DNA from 3 places in the Bradyrhizobium sp. AZCC 1577 genome. Region 3 is predicted to be linked to each of the others. Evidence: predicted binding sites of a transcription regulator. Region 3 holds the regulator's gene; each other region holds the start of a gene.

Region 1 (9,573 bases), 3.9 Mb from region 3:
CTCGGCGTGGCGTGCGGAGCGCGACAACAGCCCGTTCAAGGTTTGGGCTGCGCAGATGAAGCCGTCCTTGGCGCGCTCCTGCGGCGGCAGCATCTCGTAGAGCAGGCCCTCGCGGACCCCGAAGGTCGAGAACACGATCGTCTTCGGCTGGCCGACGCGGATGATGTATTCGAGCACCAGCGCCGCATAGGTGAGCAGCGGACGCCGTGCATCCGCGACGACTTCGATGTCCGCGAGCATGTTGGCGGCCGCCAGCCGGCGCAGGCGCCGGGCGAAATCGAGCGCGTCGGCGGCAGGTAACGAATAGCCGTGCATCACGCGTAACGGATAGCCGCTTTGGACGATGTGAATACGTGCGAGCGCGCGCCAGGTGCCGCCGACCGCATAGAATGTGCGGCCATGGCCGGCCTTGAGCTGGGCGACGCCGGAGAGATCGTCGCGGACGATGCGCTCGGCGCGCTTCAAGGATTTCTCCGAGAGATCCTGTAGCGCCAGGCTTCCCAGCGGCAGCGTGACGCCGCTGTGGACCCGGTTTTTCTCCACATCGATCAGTTCGAGCGAACCGCCGCCGAGATCGCCGACGATGCCGTCGGGATTGTGGATGCCGGAGATGACGCCGAGCGCGGACAGTTTTGCCTCGCGCGGACCGGACAGGATCTGAATCGGTGCGCCGCAGATGCGCTCGGCTTTGGCGATGAAGTCGGGACCGTTCTTGGCGTCGCGGCAGGCGGCCGTGGCGATGGCGAAGACGCGCTCCACCTGCTGGATGCGGCACAGCGCGCGAAATCGCCGTAGCGCCGTCAGCGCCTTGGTAACCGCATCCTCAGCCAACAGGCCGGTGCTCTGCACCTCGCGGCCGAGCCCGCACAGCGCCTTTTCGTTGAAGATGGTGACGAGGCTGCGCGCCATCGTCTCATAGACGACGAGACGAACCGAGTTCGAACCGATGTCGATGACGGCGACGCTGGAAGCGCGCTTGCGCGGCCGCTTCACAGCGGCGCTCCTTTATGACGATTGCTGACGTTCGGTACGGCGCGTGAGGCGGCGCGGCGAAGATTCCTTGAGAGACTTTCCACGTCCAGACAGGCTCGGATTCGTCATGAAATAGTTATGCAGGTTGAACGGCTCTTCGCCTTTCGCGGCCTTCATACGCGTTGAAGACCCATCCGGCAACAATTGCCAGCTCTGCTCGGTATCCTTCAGATTCGCGACCATGATTTGTTCGAGAACTTGCTGATGTACCGTGGGATTTTGCAATGGACAGAGGATTTCGACGCGGCGGTCGAGGTTCCTCGGCATCATGTCGGCGGACGAGATATACACAGCCGCCTTCGGCCCGGGCAGGCCTTGCCCCATACCAAAGCAGTAGATTCGGCCGTGCTCCAGGAAACGGCCGATCACCGATTTGACGCGGATATTGTCCGATAGCCCGGGCAGGCCGGGCCGCAGACAGCAGATGCCGCGCACCACCAGTTCGATCGACACGCCGGCCTGTGAGGCCTCGTAGAGCGCGTCGATGATGTCGGGGTCGACCAGCGAATTCATCTTCATCCAGATCGCGCCCGGCTTGCCGTGCCTTGCGTGATTGGTCTCGCCCTTGATGTGTTCGATGATGCGCTTGCGTAGCGTCAGCGGCGACACCGCCATCCGCTCGATGTCGCTCGGCTCCGCATAGCCGGTGATGTAGTTGAACACCCGCGCCGCGTCGCGGCCGATGATCGGGTCCGACGTGAAATAGGAAAGGTCGGTATAGATGCGCGCGGTGACCGGATGATAATTGCCGGTGCCGGTATGCACATAGGTCGTCAGGTTACCGCCCTCGCGCCGCACCACCATCGACAGCTTGGCGTGCGTCTTCAGTTCGAGAAAGCCGTACACGACCTGCACGCCGGCGCGTTCGAGGTCGCGCGCCCAGCGGATATTGGCTTCCTCGTCGAACCGCGCTTTCAGCTCGATCAGCGCGGTCACCGACTTGCCGGCTTCCGCGGCCTCGGCGAGCGCCCGCACAATCGGAGAATTGCTCGAGGTGCGGTAGAGCGTCTGCTTGATGGCAACGACGTCGGGGTCGCGGAGGGCTTGCTGCAGGAATTGCACGACGACGTCGAAGGATTCGTAAGGATGATGGACGATGAGGTCCTTTTGCCGGATCGCCGCGAAGATGTCCCCGGCGTGGTCGCGCACTCGCTCGGGATGGCGCGGCACATAAGGCACGAATTCGAGATCGGGACGGTCGAGCCGGGTGAGCTGCGACAGCTCGTTCATCGCCAGCACGCCGTCGACCAGAAACACCTCGTCGTCGGCGGCGGAAAGCGCCTGCTGCACGAAGGTGCGCAGCGCTTCCGGCATCTTGGCTTCTATCTCCAGCCGGATCACCGAACCGCGCCGCCGCCGCTTCAGCGCAGTCTCGAACACGCGGACCAGATCCTCGGCCTCTTCTTCAATTTCGAGTTCGGAGTCGCGGATGATGCGAAACGCGCCCTGGCCCTTGACGGTGTAACCGGGGAACAGGCGGCCGATGAACAGGCCGGTGGCCTGCTCCAGCGGGATCAGGTGCACCGCGCCGTCCTTGGGCACGCGGATGAAGCGGTCGATCTTGCCGGGCATGCGGATCAGCGCGTTCATCGCCTTGCCGTCGGAAGTCCGCAACAATTGCAGCGCGATGGTGAAGCCGAGGCTCGGGATGAACGGGAACGGGTGCGCGGGATCGATCGCCAGCGGCGTCAGCAGCGGGAAGATGCTGCGGAGGAAGTGATCCTCGAGCCAGCCGCGCTCCACCTTGGTGAAGTCGTGGCCGTCGACCAGCATGATGCCGGCGTCCGACAGGGTGGTGCGCAGATCGCGCCAGATCGCCTGCTGGTCGGAAGCCAGTTCCGAAACCGTCTTGTTGATGAGAGTGAGCTGCTCGGACGGCGTCAGGCCATCGGGGCTGCGCTCGGCGATGCCTTCACGGACCTGCGCCTTGATGCCGGCCACGCGAACCATGAAGAATTCATCAAGGTTATTGGCCGAAATCGACAGGAATCGCACCCGTTCCAGCAACGGATGGCCGGGATTGACCGATTCTTCGAGCACCCGGCGGTTGAAATGCAGCCAAGATAGTTCCCGATTGATGAATCGCTCCGGGCTCGTGACGATCGCGGACGGAGCTTCGGCAATCGGCTCTTTTTCTTTTATTTCAACGGCTTGTACCAATTCCATAAGGCTTTGATCCATCGCGAGCGAGGCAGGGCCGACTTTAGTGGCAGGGCCGACTTTAAGGGAAAGCGGCCCACAGCATGTGATACGCCGATGACGTTTCAATGACATTGATGTTCCGCGTACAGCCGGCGTCAAGGCGGCAGGACGCAGCAGGAGCTACCCGATCAGGCGTTGCGCAAGAGTTCCGCGGCCAGCGCCCGGGTGACCGGCCGGCCGAGCCGCAGCGCCTCGGTATCCAGGAGCTCGACCGCCTGGCGAGCAGCGGCATAGGACCGTTCGATTCGGGTGGCGAGGTAGCTCACCACCGTCTCGTCGATGCTCAATTGGCGGTCCGCGCAGAATTTGACGATCAGGCCACGAAACAACAGGTCATCCGGCGGCAATAGCGACACGAGGGGGGCGGCGCGCAGCCGCGACCGGAGATCGCGCAGCTCGATCTCGAACGCCGCCGGTGGAACGCGTCCCGTGATCAGGACGAACGCCCCGTCCTCGCGTGCCAGGTTCAGCAGATGAAACAAGGCGCGTTCGTCGAAGTCGGCAGGCCTCAGATCCTCGACCACCAGTGCCCCGGTGGCGAGTGCGCCGGGGACGGCAGCGGCGTTGAGCGCGTGCGCTGAGATCGAGCGCGCGCCCGCCTGTTCGGCCCAGATCGCGGCGAGATGGCTCTTGCCGGATCCCTCCGGCCCCGCCAGCAGCATGATGCGGTTCGGCCAATCCGGCCAGCTTTCGATCAGCGCGAGTGCGGCTTCATTGGCCGGACCCTCGAGGAAATTGTCGCGCGTCAGGCTCTCCGCATGCGGCAGCGCAAAGGCAAGCTGACGAGGTTGAACGCGAACTACCACGCAAATCTCCAGGCCGGGACATTCAGGCTTTCATAGCGCTTTCGAGCGAAAGCCTGTCCCGGACTTGATCCGGGCGGGCACGGCTTGCGAGAAAAAACGCGCAAAAACAAAAGAACAACCTAGCGCGCTTCGATCGTGCTCATGTGCCGCACCCATTCGACGAGATAGAGCGAGACGGAAACCAAAGTAAAGACCGTAACAAAACCCATCAGGATCACGTCATAGGGCGCCGGCTTGAAGTTGAAACCGAGCGACGCCAGCACCAGCGCCGCGAACGCCACCTGCGCCACCGTGTTGAGCTTCGACACCATCAGGGGCTTCATCGGGATCGGCTTGTCGAACAGCCATGACACGATCACGGCCGTCACGATCATGATGTCGCGCGACACCACGAGGATGACGAGCCAGCGCGGCACCGCACCCCAGATGCCGAGCGCCACGAAGATGGAAACCAGAAGTGCCTTGTCGGCAAGCGGGTCGAGCAGGGCGCCCAGTTCACTCGACATGTTGAAGCGCTTGGCGAGAAAGCCATCGACGGCGTCGCTGACCCCGGCGATGACGAAAATCGCAAACGCGATTTCCATCTGGCTGGAAACGATCGCCCAGACGATGACCGGCACCAGAATGATGCGCCCCAGCGTAATGATATTTGGAATGCTCAACTCGGTCGCTTCCCGGCTCCCGGCCTAAATCCGGCCCCTGGCGGGTACAGCCGGCTCTTATCTACATAGTATATGCGCCAAGCGCTTGCGAGCCATTGCAGGATCGCGGAATTCCTCGTAACCAGCCGTCATCATACTGGAATTTGGGCATGAACGACCGCAAAAACGGGCTGACTTACACGGATTCGGGCGTCGATATCGATGCGGGCAACCGCCTGGTCGATCTCATCAAGCCGATGGTGCGCGCCACCGCCCGGGCTGGCGCCGATGCCGAAATCGGCGGTTTTGGCGGCTTGTTCGACCTCAAGGCGGCGGGTTTCAAGGATCCGGTGCTGGTGGCGGCGACCGACGGCGTCGGCACCAAGGTCAAGATCGCGATCGAGACCGGCCTGCATGGCGGTATCGGCATCGACCTGGTGGCAATGTCGGTCAACGACCTCGTCGTGCAGGGCGCGGAACCGTTGTTCTTCCTCGACTATTTCGCCTGTGGCAAGTTGGACCCCGACGCCGCGGCGGCCATCGTGGCAGGCGTCGCCGAGGGCTGCCGGGAGTCCGGCTGCGCCCTGATCGGCGGCGAGACCGCCGAGATGCCGGGGCTCTACAAGGACGGCGATTACGACCTCGCAGGCTTTGCGGTGGGGGCTGCCGAGCGCGGCACGCTGTTGCCGACCGCGGACATTGCCGTGGGCGACGCCGTGATCGGATTGGCCTCATCCGGTGTTCATTCCAACGGCTTTTCGCTGGTCCGCAAAATCGTCGCACAATCCCGCGTGGCTTTCGATGCGCCGGCGCCGTTCTCGCCGGTCATGACGCTGGGCGGCGCGCTGCTGACGCCGACGCGGCTCTATGTGAAATCCTGCCTGCGCGCGATCCGCGAAACCGGCGCGATCAAGGGGCTTGCCCATATCACCGGCGGCGGCTTCACCGACAACATCCCACGCGTGCTGCCAAAGCACCTCGGCGTCGGCATCGATCTGGCGCGGCTGCCAGTGTTGCCGGTGTTCAAATGGCTGGCGGAGCAGGGCGGCATCGCCGAACTCGAAATGCTGCGCACCTTCAACTGCGGCATCGGCATGGTCGCCATCGTCAAGCCGGATGCGGTCGAGAAGGTGACGGAGATCCTGACTGAAAGCGGCGAGACCGTCGCCTTGCTCGGCGAAGTGATCCCGGCTGCGAGCGAACATCGCGTGGCCTACAACGGCCATCTCGATCTCGCGCAATGAAGCGCCGGGTCGCTATCCTGATCTCCGGGCGCGGGTCGAACATGGCCGCGCTGATCGATGCGGCGAAGGCTGCGGATTTTCCGGCCGAGATCGTCGCCGTCATTTCCAACCGGACCGATGCGCCTGGGCTGGAGAAGGCAGCCGCGAGTGGCATCCGGACACTGGTTGTCGAGAGCAAGCCGTTCGGCAAGGACCGCGCGGCCTTTGAGGCCGTCCTGCAGCGGGCGCTGGATGAAAAGCAGGTCGAACTGATCTGCCTCGGCGGATTCATGCGGCTGTTCACCGCCGAATTCGTGCAGCGCTGGTACGGAAAAATGCTCAACATCCATCCCTCGCTGCTACCATCCTTTCCGGGTCTCGATCCGCACGGTCAGGCGCTGCAGGCTGGGGTCAAGATCTCGGGCGCGACCGTGCACTTCGTGATTCCCGAAACCGACGCCGGCCCGATCGTGATGCAAGGCGCGGTGACGGTGGCCGACGACGATACGGCAGAGACGTTGTCGCAGCGCATTCTCGGCATCGAGCATCGTATCTACCCCGAGGCGCTGCGCTTGCTCGCGAGCGGAAAGCTCCGCCTCGAAGGCGACATCTGCAAGGTCGCCGATGGGGCCGAACGCGATGGCACCCTGATTTCGCCGCGGACGATCTGATATTATCCGCAAGGTGTGTGCGAACGAGCGCGGCGACCGCGCTCCGCTAAATCCATTGAGGTTTCCATGATCACGCTCTATGGCTCCGGGCCCAATTTCGGCCTTCCCGACGCAAGCCCGTTCGTGACCAAGGCCGAGACCTTGCTACGGATGTCGAAACTGCCGTTCAGAAAAGCGCCGATGAGCTTTTCGAAGGCGCCCAAAGGCAAAATTCCCTACATCGAGGACGACGGCCAATTGCTCGGCGATTCCACGCTGATCCGCTGGCATCTCGAAAAGAAATACGGCATCGATTTCGACCAGGGCCTCAGCGCCGAGCAGCTCGCCATCTCCTGGGCCTTCGAGAAGATGGCGGAGGACAATCTCTACTGGGCCAGCGTCTACTTCCGCTGGATGATCGAGGACAATTTCCGCAAAGGTCCGGTCAATTTCTTCAGGGGCGTGCCGGCGCCGGTCCGGCCGGTCGTGGTTTCGATGGTCCGCCGCCGCCTGCGCAAGACGCTGCACGGCCAGGGAATCGGCCGTCACTCCAAAGACGAGATCACCGCGATCGGGATCCGCTCGATCGACGCGATGGCGGCCTATCTCGGCGACAAGCCGTTTTTCATGGGCAGGGAGCCCGCCGGCATCGACGCCACGATGTTCGCCTTCGCGGTCTGTGCGATTTGTCCGCTGTTCGAGTCGGATTTGCAGCGGGCGGCCGCAAGCCATGCCAACCTGCGGCGCTATGTCGGCCGGATGACCGCGCGATTCTATCCGGAACTCAGCGAGATCGCCGGCTGCGGGGCGGCGGCCTGAATTCCAGGGCAGGGCGCAAACAAAATCCCCCGGCGAGGCCGGGGGCAATTTGCGTCGATGAAGTCTACGTGACCTTGAGGTTTTCCGCGGACGTCTTGCCGCGGTTTTCGACAAGGTCGTACTCGACGTGCTGGTTCTCGTTGAGAGTGGTGAGCCCCGCACGCTCGACGGCCGAGATGTGGACGAACACGTCCTTCTCGCCGACCGCCGGCTTGATGAACCCATACCCCTTGGTGGGGTTGAACCACTTGACGCTGCCCTTGTGCATCGCCATCGCCTGTCTCCAAGTTTGGTCTAGATACAAAAAAGACGCGGCCACGTTTTCCACGTGCCACGCCACAAACGGGCTTCCCGGTAGCTGCTAGATTTCCTGCTCGCGAAACGCACAGTCGAACGGCCTGAATCCGATTGCGCTTGGGATTGCAACACGAAATTTGGGCGTTAGCAAGGTTCTGGCGGGCTCCGGTAAATCGTCCTGGTGTCGCGGGCTGTGGCAGCCGAACCACAATCGCGCCTATTCGGCAGTGCGCCGATTGACCGTTTGCGCGAACTAGGGGCAAATCGTTACGGTTTATCGGCATTTGCGCATTTTTTCGGGCTGGCGCCTTCGCCCTCTGGAATGGACTACATGCGCGGCTCACGGCGGCCTTCGCGAGCATGGAGAATCGGAACCGGGCACGCGCTTGCATGTCTGGCCGCGATTGCGTTCGCGCTCATCACCGCCATGTCCGCCGCCCACGCGCAATCGCCGACGTCCACGCCAACCCCGACACCCACGCCTTCGCCGACGCCTAGCCCGACTCTGACCATGATCAATTCGACGGTCTCATCAAGCGCGACACTGACCAATCTCGGCAGCAATTTCCTGGAACGGCTGGGCAGCCAGTCGAGCAATGGTTTCAACCGTCTGCAGCGGACCAATCCGGGCGGGGGCGGCGCCTCCGAGAGCACGGAAGCGCCGCGCTACCGGACCTGGTTCGAAGGCTACGGGAACTGGACCAAGAACGGCGCGGTCGGCGATTTCGTCGGCGACAGCAGAAAGACCTGGGGCGGCGTGGCCGGCATTGGCGCGCGGGTGATGCCGGGCGTCAATATCGGCTTCTCGGTCGACCAGAGCCGCTCGGCGATCGACATTCCGTTGGCGCTGCAATCGGCCACCATTGATCTAACTCAGCTTGGCTTCACGGCCTCCGTCGACAGCGGGCCGTGGACCTGGGCCAGCGCAGTCGTGCACGGCTTTGGCAACATCAATTCGCGCCGAGACACGGGGCTCGGGATTGCGACCGCCGGATACAATGCGCGGCTCGACGGCGTGTTGAGCGAGATCAGCTATTACTGGTCCAAGGACCAGGGACGCGTCGTGCCCAAGGCCGCGTTCGAATATGTCCGCGCGCGGACCGGATCGCTGCAGGAGATCGGCGGCCTCGATCCCGTGGCGGCAACGGGCGCCACTGTGGAGCGCGCGCGGCTGCTGATCGGCGCGGAGATCGGCCATTACTGGATCTTCGATGGCAAGATTTTCGACCTGTCAGGTTACGGCAAGTTCGTCGACAATGTCGTGCAGAATTTCTCCGACATCACGGTCACCCTTGGCGCCCAAAGCCTCACGCTGCAGGGCATCGGCGAGAGCCGGTATGGCGCCGACGCCGGCGCCTCGGCCTCGCTGAGCCTGACCAATAGCGCACGGCTCTACGTAAACTACGACGCCAAACTCCGCGCCGCGATGCAGTCGCATCAGGGCACGGTGGGGCTTGAGTTGAAGTGGTAGCGAACTGTACTAGTTCGGCCCACCGCGCCATGCACGGCCGGCCCTCCACTCTGGCGGCAGCTCGGATATTCGCGCTCGCCCAAGTGATGACGATTACGATTGTCGCTCTATCGGCTTATCGATCGCCTCGCCGCTCTCGGCCCAGTCCTTGAAGGCGCCGAGATTGTAGACATTGGGGTACCCCATATCCTTGAGCACCTTGCCGCCAAGCGCGGATCGTCCGCCGGACGCGCAATAGAGGATGACCGTCTTGTCCTTGGCAAAACTCTTGTCGTGGTAGGGCGTCTCGGGGTCGGCGCGGAACTCCAGCATGCCGCGGGAGACATGGATGGCTCCTGCGACCTTGCCGCTCTTCTCCACTTCCGGCGCGTCACGCACGTCGACGACGAGGGTGTTTCCTTTCGCAATCATTTCCTTGGCCTGCGCGGGCGT
Region 2 (9,573 bases), 4.5 Mb from region 3:
AGCAGCTTGTCGGACTTGCCGTCACCGGCGAGCAGCGGATTGCCTCGGCTCCCGATCTGCCGACTTTCAAGGAGGCGGGCCTGCCCGGCGGCGATGCCGGGACCTGGCAGGGCATCCTGACCACCGGTGGCACGCCGCCCGCCATGGTCGCGCGATTGAACGCCGAAATCCGCAAGATCCTGGAGCTGCCCGAGATTCAGCAGAAGATCGCCGAGCAGGGTGGCGTGGTGCGCGCCCAATCGCCGGAGGAATTCCGCAACTGGCTCAAGGACGCGACGACGCGCTGGGGCACGATCATTCGCGAGGCCGGCATCAAGGGCAGCTAAGGGCGGGCCGATGACGCGTTCCCGGATCGACGTGCAGGACCTGCTGTTTGGCCTGTTCCTCGTGGCGGTGGCGACGGGTACGCTCGTCGCCACGCGTAATCTGACGGTCGGTCACGCCGCCGATATGGGTCCGGGCTATATGCCCCGCGTCGTCGCACTCGCGCTGATGGCGTTCGGTCTTTTCTTCAGCGGACGTGGGCTCTGGCGCGCGGGTCGCGGCATCGCGCCCATTCAGTTGCGCCCGCTGCTGGCGATCCTGGCTTCTGTCGGCGTTTTCGCGCTGACGGCGGAGCGGTTGGGCCTCGCGATCGCCTCCGTCGCCGCCGTAATTCTCGCCAGCTTCGCCACCCGAGAAGGCCGGCTTGTCGAGACCGTGGCATTTGCCATCGTGCTTTCGGGCGCCGCCGTTCTTCTGTTCGTCAAGTTGCTGGGCTTGCCGATCCCGATCTGGCCCCGCTAGGGCGGCACGCTTCGCAGGCAGACGCATATGGAACTGTTTGACAATTTGCTGATGGGTCTTTCGACGGCCCTTCAACTCAACAATTTGATTTTCTGCCTGATCGGCGTGGTCATCGGGACCGCAATCGGCGTGCTGCCCGGCATCGGTCCGATTCCAACGGTGGCGTTGCTGTTGCCCTTCACCTTCGGCCTGTCGCCTGCGAGCGCCATGATCATGCTGGCCGGCATCTTCTACGGCGCGCAGTATGGCGGTTCGACCACCGCCATCCTGGTCAATGTGCCGGGCGAGACGTCGTCGGTCGTCACCTGTATCGACGGTCACGAGATGGCCAAGCAGGGCAGGGCCGGAACCGCGCTGGCCATTGCCGCGATCGCCTCGTTCTTTGCCGGCACGATGGCGACGATCGTGATCGCGGTACTCAGCGTGCCGTTGTCGGTGCTGGCACTCAAATTCACAGCGGTCGAATATTTCAGTCTCCTCGTGCTCGGCCTGATTGCCGCGGTCGTGCTCGCGCATGGTTCGGTTGCCAAATCGCTGGCAATGGTGCTGCTGGGGCTGTTGCTCGGCCTCGTCGGGATCGATGTCTCCTCGGGCGTCGCACGCATGACCTTCGGCATCGCCGCTCTATCGGATGGTCTTGATTTCGTGCCGATCGCGATGGGCCTGTTCGGGCTGGGTGAAATCATCGCCAATCTGGAGAGACCCGCCGAGCGCCGCGTCGTCAGCCAGTCGATCCGCAGCCTGATCCCGAGCTGGGTGGACTTGCGGGCGGCCTTTCCGGCCGTGGTGCGCGGCACGGCGCTGGGCTCTGTGCTCGGGGTATTGCCCGGCGGCGGTGCTGCGCTTCCGCCGTTCTCCTCCTACGCGCTGGAGAAGAAGCTCGCCCGCGATCCCTCACGCTTCGGCAAGGGCGCCATCGAGGGCGTTGCCGGTCCGGAGGCCGCCAACAATGCCGGCGCCCAGACCAGCTTCATTCCGCTCTTGACGCTCGGCATTCCCGCCAACGCTCTGATGGCGCTGATGATCGGCGCGCTGATGATGCAGGGCATCCAGCCCGGCCCGCAGATCATGACCGAGCAGCCGAAGCTCGTCTGGGGCGTCATCGCCAGCATGTGGGTCGGCAACCTGATGCTGCTGATCATCAACCTGCCGCTGATCGGCCTGTGGGTCTCGATGCTGAAGATACCCTATCGCCTGCTGTTTCCCGCCATCGTGCTGTTCTGCTGCATCGGCACTTACGGGATCGCCAACAGCCTGTTCAATGTCTGGCTGATGATGGGCTGCGCCTTGATCGGCTATTTCTTCATCAAGATCGGCGTCGAGCCGGCGCCGCTCCTGCTTGGCCTCGTGCTCGGTCCGCAATTGGAAGAAAACTTCCGGCGCGCGATGTTGATCGCTGATGGCGATTTCACCGTCTTTCTGTCGCGGCCGATCAGCGCGGTCATCCTCGCAGTCGTCGCCGCCTTGTTGCTGGCAATGCTTTCGCCGGCAATTCTGAGAACGCAGAAAGAGGCGCTGGCGGAATGAGCGGTGTGGGCGTTAGAGCGTTTTCCAGCGAAGTGGACACCGGTTCGCGTCAAGAAAACGCGTCAAAACAAGAATCTAGAGCCCGGTTCTGATTCAATCAGAACCGAAAGCGCTCTAGTCGCGCAATTGCCAGCGGCCGATGACCCGAAACCGCGAATTCGCATTGTCCTGACGACACAAGGCGATGGCGTCGATCGCGATCGGGCCGATGCCAGTTGTCGAAAACCTGCTGCGCAGCATTGCCACAATCGGCTCGCGCCGTTCGGCGGGAAGCCGTCCCGTCAGCGTCATGTGGAAGCGAAATTCTTCGAAGACGTAAGGGTAGCCCCAGCGGTCGAGATAGTCGCGCTGCCGCGGCGTCAGCGCCTCCGGACTTCGCCGCGTGCGATCTTCCGGGCTGAGGGGAGCACGGAACGAATCGAATGCCCTGGTCGCCTGGGCGGCAAGCAGGTCGAGATCTGCCGACCGTTCGCCGGGAATGACCGCAATGAAGCCGCTGATCGAATCGACGACCGGTTGGATCACGGGCACTGGCCGAGCCAGATCGGCGAACAATTCGCACGCCGCAGCAAGCTGCGCCTCGGCCTTGCCGTCGGCCAGCGCTATCGGCGCCTTCAGCGTGGCGTGAAAGCCGTATTTGCGCGGATCGCGCGTCAGCTCGCGCCAGTCCAACGGGAGACCGTCCGGAAAGGACAGGTCTTCGCCGCTATGGGCATCGTAGCCGAGCAGCACGGCGCCGAACCGGTCGAGCGCGCTGTCAGGCCTGGCGGTGTAATAGATTGCGTAACGGGGGTGATTTGCCATTGCGCCAGAATAGGGCCGCCTCACGCGGCTGCAACCGCCTTGCGTGATGCTGCAGACGAATGGATGAGACGGTTCGCCTCCGTCAGATGTACAAGACGCCCCGCGGCAATGACGGCGACGATGCGCGGGCGCAATGGCACCGTGTCATCGACGAGAAGGATGTCGGCGCGCTGCCCCGAGGCGAGCGTGCCGCGATCGGCAAGGCCAGCGGCGCGCGCCGGTGCCGCCGAGATCAATTGCCATGCCGCGGCCAGCGGCAGAACGCCGTCGGCCGCAAGGCGGAACGCCGCCAATAGCGGCGCCGGATAATAATAGTCCGACGCAAGCACCGAACAGAGGCCCTTGGCGATCATGTCGGAGGCCCTGGTCCAGCCTGTATGGCTGCCGCCGCGCACGACATTGGGCGCGCCGAACACGATGAAGTCTCCGGCTTCGGCAGCATCGCGTGCAGTTTCCTCGTTGACCGGGAATTCGGCGATTGCAACGCCCTGCGCACGGAAGGCCTGCCGCATCGCCGGGCTTTCGTCGTCGTGGGAGAGCATCCGGACGTTTGCCGCGCGTGCTGCCTGCGCCAGCCGGGCGATCGAAGCCGGCACGTCGTGGCCGCGGCAGACCACACGTTCCACCAGGCGATCGAACGCCTCATCGCTGAGACCCGTGCGCTCGACCATTCGGCTGCGCTTTTGCGGCTTGGCGAGGCTGGCGACCGTCGAGTCCATGTGGTCGTTGAAGGCGAACAGGTCGACGCGTCCTTCCGAGAGCCAGCCGATGATTTCGCCTTCCGCGTCGAGATTGTAGGTCTCGTGCCGCAGATGGAAGCGGGTGTCGGCGGCGAGCTGCGGCCGCATCTGCTCGATCGCCTCCAGCAAGCGCCTGGCATTGTCGGCGCTGCGCAGGCCAGGCTCCCACGACCAGGTCGTGGCATGATAGACGGTCGTGATCCCGTTGCTGATCGCCTGCCGGTCGCTGTCAACAAGCGCCACATCGATCGGGAAATCGACCCCGGGGCGCGGCATCATCTGCCGCTCGAAGGCATCGCCATGCAGATCGACAATGCCCGGCAATACCAGGAGGCCATCGGCATTGACGCCGCCGATGCCGTGGTTGCTGTCCGCACCTACGGCTGCGATCTCGCGGCCAGCGATCCGCAATGAGGTTTCGACGATTTCGTGGCCGAGCAGGGCCCGGCCACCTTCGATGAACAGTTCAGTCACGATGCGGCACTCTGGTTGAATGAACGGCGAGTAGCTGCTGCGCCGGCTTCGTACTTTTCGAGAAAGCCCTCTACATCGAGCTTGCGGAAATCGGGCAGGGCGCGGCGAAGCGCCTCATGGTCCCAATCCCACCACGCGAGTTCCGCAAGCCGCCCCGCAATGGATTCCGGAAAACGCCGCTTGATCGGCCGTGCCGGATTGCCTGCAACGATCGTATAGGCGGGGACATCCTTGGTCACGATGGCGCCGGCCGCGACCACGGCGCCGGTGCCGATCGAGCGGCCAGGCAGAATAACCGCGCCATGGCCGATCCAGACATCGTGGCCGATATGGACGTGATGCTTGCGGCGCCACGCAAAAAACTCGGCATCGTCGCTCTCGCCCGAAAAGTAGCTGCTGGCGCGGTAGGTGAAATGCGCCTGCGAGGCCCGGTGCATCGGATGATTACCCGGGTTGATGCGCGTCATCGCCGCGATCGAACAGAATTTCCCGATCATCGTATAGGTGATCTGCGAGTCGTTCACGACGTAGGAATAATCGGCCATCGTGACCTCGAGCAGGATGGTCCGGGCGCCGACCTCGGTGTAGGCGCCGAGCTGGCAGTCGCGCACTGACGCGGTGGGGTCGACCAATGGTTCAGTGGAAAGCATCTTGCCGGCCAACGGTAACGTCCATCAACAATCGGGGAAAGGGGCACCGGCTCGTCTTCGATGCGCTTGATGACAAGATCATGACGGATGCGTGACGTCAGTCCCGCTGTGGACGAAGGCCCCCGTTCGGGCCGACTGTCACACAACTGTTGAATCCGGACGCTAGCGATGGCGGCGCTGTAGAGCAATACATGCTGCGTCGTTCTTGATGCACCCGGCGGATTCGCCGGAGTGATCGGACGTTGTTGAAGATCGCCAGGCAATTCATCTGACTGTCACAGGCCGTTGTTAGCGATCGTGACCGCAGACCCACGAGGAGCGTACCGCTTGACATCGCATGCCATGATCGATGCACGAGATATCTCGAAGTCCTATCAGCGTGGCGTACCTGTTCTGAACGGCGTCACGCTGTCGCTACGGCGCGGCGAAATGGTCGCGCTGATCGGCGCGTCAGGCTCCGGCAAGTCGACATTGATTCGTGCGATTGCCGGGCTGACGCCGATCGATGGCGGCCGCAATGGCGGAGGCGGCCGAATCGAAGTGATGGGCGAGCCGATCCAGCGGGGTGGCCGCCTCAACAAGAATCGCGGCCTGCGCGCGCGCATCGGCGTGATCTTTCAGCAATTCAATCTTGTGCCGCGGCTTTCGCTGCTGACCAACGTCTGCTTCGGACTGCTGGGGCGATTGCCGATCCTGCGCGGAACCCTTGGTCAATTCAGCGAGGCCGACAAACGCGTGGCCATGCAGGCGCTGACGCGTGTGGGCATCGCCGAACATGCGCTCAAGCGCGCCAGCGAACTGTCCGGCGGCCAGCAGCAGCGCGCTGCCATCGCGCGTTCGTTAGTGCAGGGGGCCGAACTGTTGATCGCGGACGAGCCGATCGCCTCGCTCGATCCGGCCGCTGCGCGCCGCGTTATGGATTTGCTCGCCGACATGAACCGCAATGACGGCCTGACCGTTTTCATTTCGCTTCATCAGGTCGAATACGCTCTCAAGTATTGCGCGCGGACGATCGCGCTCAAATCCGGCAAGGTCGCCTATGGCGGCCCATCCAGCGCGCTGACGCCGGCTTTCCTCAACCAAATCTATGGCGCGGAGTCCGAGGAGCTGTTTCTGCCCTCGTTTGAGGAGCAGGCGCGGCTTGCACAAGAACGCCGAGACAGCAACGAACGGTCAATAGCGCGCGCGCCGGCGAACCCCCCAGCTTTTGATGTCGAACGGCTGTCCGCCTGAAGTCAGTCAGGTACGACCTCGCGCTTGGCGCTACCGAAAATGCAACGCGTTCAAAACAGGAGAAGCGATATGCGCAAGCTAGCTCTGATCGGCACGGCCTTGGCCGTGGCGGTAGGCATTTCGGCCAACGTTGCCCGCGCCGAGACGACCGAACTCAATTTCGGCATTATTGCGACCGAAGCGAGCACAAATCTCAAGACCGTCTGGGAGCCCTTCCTCGACGCGATGGCCAAAGGGACGGGCTTCAAAGTCAACGGCTTCTACGCCTCGGACTATGCCGGCGTGATCGAAGCAATGCGCTTTAAGAAGGTGCAATTGGCCTGGTTTGGCAACAAGTCGGCGATGGAAGCCGCCAACCGCTCGAACGGCGAGATATTTGCGAAGTCCGTCGATTCGGACGGCAACCCCGGTTACTGGTCGCATATCATCGTCCACAAGGACTCGCCGATCAAGAATCTGGAAGACGTCCTCAAATGCGACAAGTCGATCGACTTCAGCATCGGCGACCCGAATTCGACCTCGGGCTTTCTCGTCCCGACCAGCTACATTTTCGCTGCCAAGAACGTCGATCCGAAGGCTTGCTTCAAGACCGTTCGTAATGCCTCGCATGAGGCAAACGGCATGGCGGTGGCGAACAAGCAAGTTGATGCCGCAACGAACAACAGCGAAAGCCTGCGCCGTTTGGAAGTCACCGCTCCCGAAGCCCGCAAGAACATCCGTGTGATCTGGACCTCGCCGCTCATTCCGAGCGACCCGCTGCTCTGGCGCAAGGATCTGGCCGCAGACGTCAAAGCCAAGCTCTATACCTGGGTCCTGAGCTATGGCCGCATCGGAACGCCGGAAGAAATCGCATCCGCGAAGAAGGTTTTGTCTGGTCTGCAATGGGCGCCGTTTATTCCGTCGTCGGACGACCAGTTGCTCCCGATCCGCGTCCTTGAAGCCAACAAGTCGATCATGAAGATCAAGGGTGACGCCAAGCTATCGGCGGAAGAAAAAGCCACCAAGACCGCCTCGCTCGAGGCTGACATCAAGACGTACCAGCAAGCGGCCGACAAGGCCGAGCATGGCGCGTTCATGAAGCAGGTCGCGCCGTTCTTCGAGGCAGACAAGGCCAAGGATCAGGCCAAGCTCAAGAAGCTTATCGGCGAGCTTGCGGCGAACGCTGCGACTGCGCCTACCAACTGATGCTGACGAAGGGCGCCAGCCGCCGTGGTTCGGCGCCCTTTAGACATTTTAGGCCATGACAGACATCATCGCTCCCATCGAAAGCCGGCCGTCGCGGCAGGCCCAGGAACCTCCAGTCCCGCTTTATCCCTTCGCCCGACGAGTGCGGGGTTGGCTGGGCTGGGCGTTCGTTTTCGGCTTGCTGGCCTGGAGTTGGGCTCCGGCCGAAATGTTCCGTGTGTCGGCGCTGTTCACCGACTGGCGCAATATGGCCGAGTTCGGCAGCGCCTTTCTCCATCCGAATTTTCGCGAATGGGATCAGTACATCAGCGACATGGTGGTGACCATCCAGATCGCGATCTGGGGCACCGCCCTGGCAGTCGTGTTTGGCATTCCGTTCTCAATTCTGTGTTCCGCCAATATCTGTCCGCCTTGGATAGTACAGCCAGTTCGTCGGTTGATGGATTCCTGCCGCGCCATCAATGAGATCGTGTTCGCGTTACTGTTCGTTGTGGCGGTGGGCTTAGGCCCATTCGCTGGCGTGATGGCGTTGTTCGTTCACAATCTCGGCGTGTTCGCGAAGCTGTTTTCCGAAGCGGTCGAAGCGGTCGATCCGCGGCCAGTGGAAGGCATTCGCGTGACCGGTGCGGTGCGCGTGCAGGAGGTGATCTTCGGTGTCATTCCTCAGGTGCTGCCGCTGTGGAGCTCGCTTACCCTCTACCGGCTTGAAACTAACGTCCGCTCGGCGACGACACTTGGCATTGTCGGAGCCGGTGGCATCGGCCAGACCCTGTATGAAAGCATCCGGAGTTTTCAGTACGCCGATACGGCCGCGCAAATCATTATCGTGGTCGTGACGGTGATGGTGCTCGATCTCATCAGCGCCTGGATCCGCAAAGTGCTGGTATGATCGTACGCTTCGTCGACTAGACTAGGCTGACTAGACGGCGCTGCAGCGCTCGGCGTCTTGGTGAAGGCGAATAGCCCCCTTACAAATCCATCGATGAAGGGCAATCGATCGGATTTTGCAACAAGCTTCGCTTCTGCGATTGCCAGATCGCGCGGTCGTCTAATCGCCGCTATTGACCATTCTCGATTAGGAACTCGACACGCTCCGCGGCGAAGCGCGCGCGTTTGGTTACCAACGGTTTGCCGCCGGTATCGACATCGGTACTATCGACCACGAGAACGGGACGCCCGAGCGCGAGATCGAGCCTTGCGGCGTCGGAGGCGTCCACGATGGTGGCGGTGACGCGGGTTGAGGCGCGGCGGTAATCGCGAACGCCGTAATGCGCAAGCAGTTTGGTCATTGAGCGTACGTTGGCGAAGACCGCTCCGGCGCCCGGAAAGCGATCGGCGGAAAGCCAATTGGTGCTGACGCAGATCGGAGTGCGGTCAGCGAGCCGCACCGATTCGATCCGGACCAGCGGTGCGCCGGTCTTCAGTCCGAGCTCACGGGCCAGTTCGCGCGTCGCGGGCTCTTCGGAGGCATCGATCAATTGGCCGCGCGGCTCGCGGCCGCCGGCGCCGACGATCTCCGAAAACCGCGTCCGCGAGCGCAAGGGATAGGCGAGGCGCTGCGCCTCGACATAGGTGCCGCTGCCGCGTTCGGCGCGCACCAGGCCGCGTTCGGCAAGCGCAGCCAGGGCACGCCGCACGGTGTGGCGGTTGACCCGATAGGTATCGGCGATCTCGATCTCGCCCGGCAGCTTTTCGCCCGCAGCAAAGCGGCCGTCGGCAATGCCGCGCTCGATACCGTCGGCGACCTGCCGCCACAAGGCGACGCCGGAACTCTCCTGCAGGCTCATGGCGTGGTGATACCAGAAATTATCCGTTTGTCACGAAACAGTCATGGCGCTCCGTTATCAAGTTGTCTATTATCATAGACAACTTGATTCAGGCAAGGTTGCTCATGGGATTGACCGGGCGGAACAGCAGAGAGGCGCAGCGCAAGGCCGCGATGGCGGTGCTGGCGCATTCCGAGGCCGGCGACATTGCGGGCCATCTCGCGGCGATCGCGGTACCTGCGCACGAGAACCTGCGCGAGCCGGAGAATGGCCTTGTGATGGTGCGCGGCCGCATGGGCGGCGACGGTGCGCCGTTCAATCTCGGCGAGGCCACGGTGTCGCGCGCGGCGGTGCGTCTTGCGACCGGCGAGGTCGGCTTCGGCTACGTGCTCGGCCGCGACAGGCAGA
Region 3 (9,573 bases):
GACGTCGGCCCGCCACTTCATCAGCCACAGGATGATGGGCAGAAACAGCATCAGCACGATGTAGAGCGGCAGCACGTCCATGTTGACGGGCCGGAATCTGAGCAGCAGCGCCTGGACGATCGTGACATCCGGCTGCTTGAGGAAATCCATGATGCCCATTTCCTCGCTGTAGAGCGGGTTCTCGAAACGGGTGGCGACGTAGGAGATTTCCGCCAGGAAGATCGTGAACAGGAAAACATGGGCGACGTAGATCTGCCACACGCGCCGCATGATGCGCGCGGTCGCCACCACGAAACCGGCCTCGAGCATCGCGCGGCCATAGACGAAGGCGGCGGTGTATCCGGAGATGAAGATGAAGATCTCGGTGGCGTCGGAAAATCCGTAATTGCGGATCGTGAACCAGGTCAGGATGTTGGTCGGCAGATGGTCGATGAAGATCAGCCACAGCGCCATGCCGCGAAACAGATCGAGCCGCAATTCGCGCTCGCCGGCTACCGGGAACGCAATCGCCGGCGCGGAAGATGCAGCGGCGGCCTTGGCATCGCTGGCCTTGGCATCGCTGCGAGGCGTTCCGGCGACTGGATCGGCAATGGACGACATCTGGCACCGTTTGGGCAATTGAGCTTTTACGCGTGCACTGTCCGGAAAAGATAACATCGGCCCGCAACTTGCACACCAGATACGCAAGGGATACGCAAGCGGAAGGTCCGGGGCCGGGCAGCGCGGCTGCGCTCTAGAACGGAACTATGTTGAAACCGCGATCAAAGCAAGCGGGCAACCCGGCGCAGCGGAGATTGGTTCCCTCGGCATTCCCGGCTATGATGCGACACAGGATTCCCGGAAGCTTGCTCGCATGTACCGCGCCGTCACCCGCCAGATCGAAGTCACCGTCGAACCGAACTTCCTCCCCGAGCGCTCGTCGGTCGACAAGGGCCAGTATTTCTGGTCCTACACCATCGTCATCACCAATACCGGCGCCGAGACGGTGCAGCTTCGTACCCGGCACTGGATCATCACCGACGCCACCGGCCGCAAGCAGGAAGTCCGCGGCGAGGGCGTGGTCGGCGAACAGCCTGTTTTGGCGCCAGGCGAGCGCTTCGAATATACCAGCGGCGTGCCGCTGCCGACCGCATCGGGCTTCATGACCGGGCGCTATCAAATGGTCAGCGAAAGCGGTGAGCGTTTCGAGATCGACGTGCCGACGTTCTCGCTGGACAGCCCGGATAATAAGCGGGTGTTGAATTGATGAGCGCTTGCGCTTGTCATCACCGGGCTTGACCCGGTGATCCATCTTTCTTCGCATGATTCTTCCGAGGGTGATGGATGCCCGGGTCCCGGCTACGCCAAGGCTTCGCCGAGGCTTTCCCGTGCTGGCGCGCCGAAGCTTCAGCGGAGGCGGTAAGCCCGGGCATGACGAATGTGTTTGCCGTGGCCTTATCCCTGTCATTGCGAGCGAAGCGAAGCAATCCACGCCTCAGCGCGGGGATAGATGGATTGCTTCGCTGCGCTCGCAATGACGCGGTGATAGCGACGCAACATATCACCGTCATACCCCGCGAACGCGGGGTACCCAGTACGCCGCGACTTCTCGATTTCGATCACTGCTGTCTCTGGGATACTGGGTCACCCGTCTTCGCGGATGACGACAGTCCGTGGGCTGGGCAAAGCAAAGCGTGCCCACCATCATCAAGCGCGATCGAGGATGATGGTGGGCACGGCGCTATCGCGCCTTTGCCCACCCTACGGTCCCCTACTCCTCCACGCCCGCTTCATGCGGGGTGAACTGATAGACCGAGGAGCAGAACTCGCAGGTCACCACCACCTTGTCGTCCTTGACCATCTCGGCGCGGTCCTTGGGCGAGAAGCTTTTCAGCATCGCGGAGACTGCCTCGCGCGAGCAGGAGCATTTTGCGCGCAAGGAGAGCTGTGAGAACACGCGCACGCCGCGCTCGTGAAACAGGCGATACAGCAGGCGCTCGCCCGACAGATCGGGATCGATCAGTTCGACATCCTCGACAGTGCCGATCAGCGACTGACCTTCCACCCATGCGTCGTCTTCCGCCACCTGATGCGTAACCGCGCCTTCCGGCGCGTTGCCCGGATGCAGGTCGGCCTGCCGCGCCCGCTCGGGCGCCTGCGGCAGGAATTGCAGCAGCATGCCGCCGGCGCGCCAGCGATGCTTGCCGCCGTCGCCGCCACGCCATTCTTCGCCGACCGCAAGCCGCACGCGGGTCGGAATCTGCTCGGAGCGCAGGAAATATTCATGCGCGGCATCCTCAAGGCTGCCGCCGTCGAGCGCCACCAGTCCCTGGTAACGGCTCATGTCCGCGCCCTGATCGATGGTCATCGCGAGATGGCCCTTGCCGAGCAGGGCGCCTGAATCCTGCCCGTCCTTCAGCCGCCTTGCGTCGTAGCGCGCATAGGCGCGGAGCCGATCCGGCGACTGGAAATCCACGATCAGAAACGACACCGGGCCATCGGTCTGCGTCTGCAAAATGAACCGGCCGTCGAATTTGAGCGCCGAACCGAGCAGCGTCGCCAGCACGATCGCTTCGCCAAGCAATTTTCCGACCGGCGCCGGATAATCGTGCTTGGTCAGTATGTCGTCGAGCGCGGGGCCGAGTCGGGTCAGCCGTCCGCGCAGATCGAGCGAGGCGACCTCGAACGGCAGCACCGCATCATCGACGGGAACGGACGAGGGCGCGCGGATTGGCGCCTCGGTCATGATTTTGATGTCTGATTGTGAATCCATGGCGCCTTATCTGGGGGCTCGGAATGCAAAACAAAAGGGGTTGACGAGCCGGCGAAACCATCTCCACGCGTCGTCCCTGCGAACGCAGGGACCCATAACCACAGGGCGTTGTGAGTAAGGCAAGGCGTCAACCACTGCCTTTAATTATTGGGGCCGCGGCGTATGGGTCCCTGCTTTCGCAGGGACGACGGAGAAACCTATGCCACCGCGTCAAAACACCAGGCCAGAATGCCTTTCTGCGCATGCAGGCGATTTTCGGCTTCGTCGAACACGACCGACTGCGCGCCGTCGATCACTTCATCGGTGACTTCCTCGCCGCGATGGGCGGGCAGGCAGTGCATGAAGATCGCGTCCGGCTTGGCCAGCGACATCAGCTTCGCATTGACCTGATAGGGCTTCAGCACATTGTGGCGATGTTCGCCGTCCTTGTCGCCCATCGAGACCCAGGTGTCGGTAACGACGCAATCGGCGCCGCGCACCGCGGCTTCGGGATCGGTGCCGAGCACGATCGGCGCCTGCGTCGCCTTGATCCAGTCCTTCATCGCCTTGTTCGGCGCAAGCTGCGGCGGGGTTGCGACATTGAGCCTGAACTTGAAACGCTCGGCTGCATGCGCCCACGAGGCCAGCACATTGTTGTCGTCGCCGGTCCAGGCCACGGTCCTGCCCTCGATCGGCCCGCGATGCTCCTCGAAGGTCATCAGGTCGGCCATCACCTGGCAGGGATGCGAGCGCCGCGTCAGGCCGTTGATCACGGGCACGGTGGCGTGCGCGGCCAATTCCAGGAGCGCGTCGTGGTTGAGGATGCGGATCATGATCGCATCGACATAGCGCGACAGCACGCGCGCGGTGTCGGCGATGGTCTCGCCGCGGCCGAGCTGCATCTCGGCACCGGTCAGCATGATGGATTCGCCGCCGAGTTGGCGCATGCCGACGTCGAACGACACCCGGGTGCGGGTCGAGGGACGTTCGAAGATCATCGCCAGCGTCTTGCCTTCGAGCGGCTTCTTGCCCTTCTCATGCGCTTTCAGCTTCGCCTTCATGGTGGCGCTCAAGGTCAGCATGCTGCGCAATTCATCTAACGGCAGTTCATTGATGTCGAGGAAGTGACGGACGGATTTGCTCATCAGCCCGCCGCCTTCTTCAACTGGCCAGCGGACAGCGCGACACAGGCGCGCTCCAACCTTTGCACGGATTCCTCGATCTCGGCCTCGGTGACGATCAGCGGCGCGAGGAACCGCACCACATTGTCGCCGGCGCCGACGGTGAGCAATTTCTCGTCGCGCAACGCATTGACGAGATCGCCCGACGGCACCACGGCCTTGACGCCGACCAGAAGCCCCTCGCCGCGAACTTCCGACAGCACGGCGGGATAGCGATCGACGACGGAGGCCAGTTTCTGTTTCAACAGCAGCGACATCTTCTGCACGTGATCGAAGAAGCCCGGCTCCAGCATCACGTCGAGCACGGCATTCGCCGCAGCGATCGCCAGCGGATTGCCGCCGAAGGTCGAGCCGTGCGAGCCCGGCGTCATGCCGCTTGCGGCTTCCGCCGTCGCCAGCACCGCGCCGATCGGGAAGCCGCCGCCCAACGCTTTGGCCAGCGACATCACATCCGGTGTCACGCCGACGCGCTTATAGGCGAAGAGATCGCCGGTGCGGCCCATGCCGGTCTGCACCTCGTCGAACGCGAGCAACAGGCCCTTCTCGTCGCAGAGCTGGCGCAGCGCCTTGAAGAAAGACTGCGGCGCCGAGCGCACGCCGCCCTCGCCCTGCACCGGCTCGATCAGGATGCCCGCGGTCTGCGGGCCGATCGCTTTCTTGACCGCTTCGAGATCGCCATGCGGCACCTGGTCGAAACCGTCCATCGGCGGCCCAAAGCCTTCGAGATATTTGGCGGAGCCGGTTGCTGCGAGCGTGCCCAGGGTGCGGCCGTGGAATGCGCCCTCGAAGGTGACGAGACGATAGCGCTCGGGATGGCCCTTGGAGAATTGATAGCGGCGCACGACCTTGATCACGCCTTCCATCGCCTCGGCGCCGGAATTGCAGAAGAACACGAGGTCGGCAAAGCTCTGCTCGCAAAGCCGCGCGGCGAGCTTCTCGCCATCCGGCGACTTGAACAGGTTCGACATGTGCCAGAGTTTCGTCGACTGCTCCTGCAGCGCCGCGATCAGGTGCGGATGGCAGTGACCGAGCGCATTCACCGCGACGCCCGAGGTGAAGTCCAAATAGCGCTCGCCATTGGTGGCGGTCAGCCAGCAGCCCTCGCCGCGTTCGAAGCCGAGATCGACCCTGGCGAAGACCGGGAGCAGATGCGACGTGGCGCTATTGGTCATGGCAATCACTGAGGTTTGAGACCTGCCTTTGAGACCTGCCGCGGGCGTGCATTGGCGCGAACGCGGCAACAGCCGGTCTTGCGAAAACGAAACGTGCCGCCTCTTAAGGGCGGCACGTGAGAGGCATTCTATGTGGGCGTGGGGCGCTGTCAACACGCCACGGAGCCGGCTTTCCTGCAGTGCAAGATGCTGAAATCCGTAAGATTGCGGTGTGGTGGAAAACACGCAGTGAAATGCCTAGATGTCAGAACATGTGGACGTTCGGGCCCGGACTCTTGCGCCCGAGTCACGCCATATTGTAGCGTTTGGGCTGTCGGGTACGACATCTCGTGCGGCAGTTCTGATCCCTAAGAGTCCATTTTGTACAGGCGTAAACGTTCGGCGCGGTTAGCGCGTCCGGCGAGGGCTAAGGGATTCTGACCGCAGGGATTTTTGAGACGAATGACTCGCCAGCGCTGCCCCCGATCGGCCGGCGCGATGCGAAGGGAAGATTACGATGACGGTTTTGACCTGGTCCGACGATCGCGTCGAACAGCTTAAGAAGCTCTGGGAAGCCGGATTGTCGGCCAGCCAGATCGCCGCGGAACTCGGGAATGTGACGCGAAACGCCGTGATCGGCAAAGTGCACCGGCTGGGCCTTTCCGGCCGTGCCAAGAGCCCCTCCTCGGCCGCCCCGCGGCAGCGCAAGGCACGCCCCGCCCAGCCGATGATGCGGGTGTCGCGCCCGGTCTCGCGCGGCAACACCGCGCTGGCACACGCCTTCGAAGTCGAGATGGAGCCGGATCCGATCGCCTTCGACAACGTCGTGCCGATGAGCCAGCGGCTGTCGCTGCTCGAACTGAACGAGGCCACCTGCCACTGGCCGGTCGGCGATCCCTCGAGCCCGGAATTCTTCTTCTGCGGCGGCAAGGCGCTCACGGGCCTGCCCTATTGCGCCCACCACTCGCGCATCGCCTACCAGCCCGCCGCCGATCGGCGGAGGCAGCAGCCGAAGCAGACGCGGTAAGGGGCGCGCGCCGCTATCTCAACGATGTCGTCCCTGCGAATGCAGGGACCCATAACCACAAGTGCAGGTGGTTATGCTGAGCTGGAGCTCCAGCGCATTTCAACAATCGAGATTGGCGGTTATGGGTCCTCGCGTTTCGCGGGGATGACGGAATAGAGGCGAGAACCCCTCAACTTGTCGTCCCTGCGAACGCAGGGACCCATAACCACAGGTGTCTGTGGTTACGCTGAGCTGGAGCTCCAGCGCATTTCAACAATCGAGATTGGTGGTTATGGGTCCCCGCGTTCGCGGGGACGACGGAGAAGTTCGCGAGGACGGCAACGGAGGGTTACGGCTCGACCTTCGCAAACCGGTCATCCAGCGCGTAACCTGCGCCGCGGACGGTGCGGATCGGGTCCTGCTCGCGGCCGGGGTTGAGCAGTTTGCGCAATCGGCCGATATGGACGTCGACGGTGCGCTCGTCGATATAGATGTCGCGGCCCCAGACGCTGTCGAGCAACTGCTCGCGGCTGAAGACGCGGCCGGGGTGCTCGAGGAAAAATTCGAGCAGGCGATACTCGGTCGGGCCGAGATCGATCTGACGGCCCGAGCGCGCGACGCGGCGCTTTTCGCGATCGAGTTCGATATCGCCATAGGTCAGCACGGTGGCGAGCCGCTCGGGGCTCGCCCGGCGCAAAAGGCCCTTCACGCGCGCCAGCAGTTCCGGCACCGAGAACGGCTTGACTATGTAATCGTCGGCGCCGGTCGCAAGCCCCCGCACCCGCTCGCTCTCCTCGCCGCGCGCGGTCAGCATGATGATCGGCAATTGCTTGGTTTCGGGACGCGCTCTCAAACGGCGGCACAGCTCGATGCCGGAGAGGCCCGGCAGCATCCAGTCGAGCACGACAAGATCGGGCACGCGCTCCTTCAGCCGCGTATCCGCATCGTCGCCGCGGCCGACGGTCTCGACCTCATAGCCTTCAGCGTCGAGGTTGTAGCGCAACAGCGTGGTCAACGCTTCCTCGTCCTCGACCACCATAATGCGCGCGCTCATTCTGCTTTCCTCAAGTGTTGGAGACGGTCGTGGCAAACGTCGTCATGTCGCCCTTCGGGCGCTTGTCGAGCATCTGCTGACCCTCGATCATGTAGAACACGGTTTCGGCGATGTTGGTTGCGTGGTCGCCGATCCGCTCGATATTCTTGGCGCAGAACATCAGGTGGATGCAGAACGAGATGTTGCGCGGATCCTCCATCATGTAGGTGAGGAGTTCGCGGAACAGCGAGGTGCAGATGGCGTCGACTTCCTCGTCGCCCTTCCACACCGCCATCGCCGCCGGCAGATCGTGCGCGGCATAGGCGTCCAGCACCGACTTGACCTGCGATTGTACCAGATCGGTCATGTGCTCGAGGCCGCGCATCAGTTTCAGCGGCTGGAAATCGTTCTCCAGCGCCGCGACGCGCTTGCCCATGTTCTTGGCGAGGTCGCCGATCCGCTCCAGATCGGTGGCAACCCGCATCGCGCCGACGATCTCGCGCAGATCGATCGCCATCGGCTGGCGGCGGGCGATGGTCAGCACCGCGCGCTCCTCGATCAGATGCTGCAGGCGGTCGATCTCGACGTCGGTGGCGACGACGTGCTTGCCGAGCGCGACGTCGCGGCGGACCAGCGCGTCGACGGATTCGGTGATCATGCGCTCAGCAAGGCCGCCCATCTCGGCGACCAGACGCGTCAATTCCTGGAGGTCGCTGTCAAACGCCTTGGCGGTGTGCTCAGAAGCCATCTGTTATCTCCTTAACCAAACCGCCCCGTGATGTAGTCCTGGGTACGTCGATCGCGCGGCGAGGTGAAAATCTTGTTGGTGTCGTCGAATTCGACCAGCTCGCCGAGATACATGAAGGCGGTCTTGTCCGAGACGCGCGCCGCCTGCTGCATATTATGGGTGACGATGGCGATGGTGTAGTCCTCTGCCAGTTCCTGGATCAGTTCCTCGATCTTGGCGGTCGAGATCGGATCGAGCGCCGAGCAGGGCTCGTCGAACAGGATCACCTCGGGCCTGACCGCAACGGTGCGCGCGATGCAGAGCCGCTGCTGCTGGCCGCCGGACAGCGAGAGGCCGCTTGCATTGAGCTTGTCCTTGACCTCGTTCCACAGGGCGCCGCCGCGCAGCGCCTTCTCGACCCGGCCGTCCATCTCCGACTTGGATATCTTCTCGTAGAGACGGATACCGAAGGCGATGTTCTCGTAGATCGTCATCGGGAACGGCGTCGGCTTCTGGAACACCATGCCGACGCGCGCCCGCAGCAGATTGAGATCGAGCTTGGGGTCGAGGACGTTGGTCTGGTCGAGCAAGAGCTGACCGGTGGCGCGCTGACCCGGATAGAGATCGTACATCCGGTTGAATATCCGCAGCAACGTGGATTTGCCGCAGCCGGACGGGCCGATGAAGGCGGTGACGCGGTGGGTGCCGAGCGTCAGGTTGATGTTCTTCAGCGCATGGTGCTCGCCATAGTAGAAGTTCAGACTGCGCGCGGTCACCTTCGGCGCAGCCTCGGGGAGCGTCGCCTGCGGAACGGGCCCGCTCGCGTTACTCACGGATACGGAGAGATCGGTCATTTGGATGTCCTCTCGGCGCCAAGGATGCGCGCGCCAATATTCAGGGCCAACACGGTGAGCGTGATCAGAAGCGCCCCGCTCCAGGCGAGCTGCTTCCAGTAGACGTAGGGGCTCTGCACGAAGTTGTTGATGGTGACCGGCAGGTTCGCCATCGTCTTGGTCAGGTCCAGGCTGAAGAACTGGTTGGACAGCGCGGTGAACAATAGCGGCGCGGTTTCGCCGGCGACACGGGCGGTGGCCAGCAGGACGCCGGTGATAAGGCCGGCGCGCGCGGCGCGGTAGGCGATCCGGCGGATCACCAGCGAGCGCGGCAGGCCGAGCGCAGACGCCGCCTCGCGCAGGGGATTGGGCACCAGCCCCAGCATGTCCTCGGTGGTGCGGACCACCACGGGAATCACGATCACGGCGAGCGCCAGGCAGCCGGCAAAGGCCGAGAAGCCGCCCATCGGCACCACGATCGCGCCGTAGATGAACAGGCCGATGATGATCGACGGCGCGCTCAACAGAATATCGTTGATGAAGCGGATCACCGAGGTGAGCTTGTCGTGCTTGCCGTATTCGGCGAGATAGGTTCCCGCAAAAAGGCCGAGCGGCGCACCGATGCCGACCCCGATCACGGTCATCATGATCGAGCCGATGATGGCGTTGCGTAGGCCGCCATCGGTCGAACCGGGCGGCGGCGTATCCTCGGTGAAGACGGCGAGGTTAAGTCCGGTTAGGCCGTTATAGAACAGCGTGAACAGGATCAGTGCCAGCCAGGTCACGCCGAACGCTGCGGCGCCCAGGCACAGGAACTTGACGATGACATTCTTGCGGCGGCGGGAGACGTAAATCGGGTTCATGTCAGTTCCCCGCCTTCTTTTCCAGCCGCATCAGCATCAGCCGCGCGG

Evidence for each region. Region 3 encodes PhoB, which activates phosphate uptake and scavenging genes when phosphate is short. Its sites were predicted from a motif close to TGTCATNNANCTGTCAT; they were not measured.
Region 1: V1278_RS24255 (RNA degradosome polyphosphate kinase) is a predicted target of PhoB. The motif match lies at 3,289-3,305, and genes of this name have one in related genera.
Region 2: phnC (phosphonate ABC transporter ATP-binding protein) is a predicted target of PhoB. The motif match lies at 5,062-5,078, and genes of this name have one in related genera.

What each region holds. Positions count from the first base shown of each region.
Region 1 is NZ_JAZHRQ010000001.1:5,089,396-5,098,968, reverse strand. Features, by position in the region: gene ppx (exopolyphosphatase) at 1-993, opposite strand, end outside; gene V1278_RS24255 (RNA degradosome polyphosphate kinase) at 1,006-3,198, opposite strand; gene V1278_RS24250 (chromosomal replication initiator DnaA) at 3,363-4,040, opposite strand; gene V1278_RS24245 (CDP-alcohol phosphatidyltransferase family protein) at 4,160-4,702, opposite strand; gene purM (phosphoribosylformylglycinamidine cyclo-ligase) at 4,852-5,925, shown strand; gene purN (phosphoribosylglycinamide formyltransferase) at 5,922-6,575, shown strand; gene V1278_RS24230 (glutathione S-transferase family protein) at 6,642-7,373, shown strand; gene V1278_RS24225 (cold-shock protein) at 7,438-7,641, opposite strand; gene V1278_RS24220 (autotransporter outer membrane beta-barrel domain-containing protein) at 8,182-9,141, shown strand; gene V1278_RS24215 (rhodanese-like domain-containing protein) at 9,235-9,573, opposite strand, start outside.
Region 2 is NZ_JAZHRQ010000001.1:5,750,125-5,759,697, reverse strand. Features, by position in the region: gene V1278_RS27420 (Bug family tripartite tricarboxylate transporter substrate binding protein) at 1-326, shown strand, start outside; gene V1278_RS27415 (tripartite tricarboxylate transporter TctB family protein) at 337-786, shown strand; gene V1278_RS27410 (tripartite tricarboxylate transporter permease) at 814-2,313, shown strand; gene V1278_RS27405 (DUF1045 domain-containing protein) at 2,428-3,117, opposite strand; gene V1278_RS27400 (alpha-D-ribose 1-methylphosphonate 5-triphosphate diphosphatase) at 3,138-4,331, opposite strand; gene V1278_RS27395 (transferase hexapeptide repeat family protein) at 4,328-4,993, opposite strand; gene phnC (phosphonate ABC transporter ATP-binding protein) at 5,309-6,214, shown strand; gene phnD (phosphonate ABC transporter substrate-binding protein) at 6,284-7,399, shown strand; gene phnE (phosphonate ABC transporter, permease protein PhnE) at 7,455-8,288, shown strand; gene phnF (phosphonate metabolism transcriptional regulator PhnF) at 8,458-9,186, opposite strand; gene phnG (phosphonate C-P lyase system protein PhnG) at 9,291-9,573, shown strand, end outside.
Region 3 is NZ_JAZHRQ010000001.1:1,224,707-1,234,279, reverse strand. Features, by position in the region: gene V1278_RS05700 (OpgC domain-containing protein) at 1-600, opposite strand, end outside; gene apaG (Co2+/Mg2+ efflux protein ApaG) at 854-1,246, shown strand; gene V1278_RS05690 (Hsp33 family molecular chaperone) at 1,751-2,752, opposite strand; gene argF (ornithine carbamoyltransferase) at 2,950-3,876, opposite strand; gene V1278_RS05680 (aspartate aminotransferase family protein) at 3,876-5,084, opposite strand; gene V1278_RS05675 (GcrA family cell cycle regulator) at 5,581-6,090, shown strand; gene phoB (phosphate regulon transcriptional regulator PhoB) at 6,419-7,123, opposite strand; gene phoU (phosphate signaling complex protein PhoU) at 7,134-7,850, opposite strand; gene pstB (phosphate ABC transporter ATP-binding protein PstB) at 7,862-8,683, opposite strand; gene pstA (phosphate ABC transporter permease PstA) at 8,680-9,525, opposite strand; gene pstC (phosphate ABC transporter permease subunit PstC) at 9,527-9,573, opposite strand, start outside.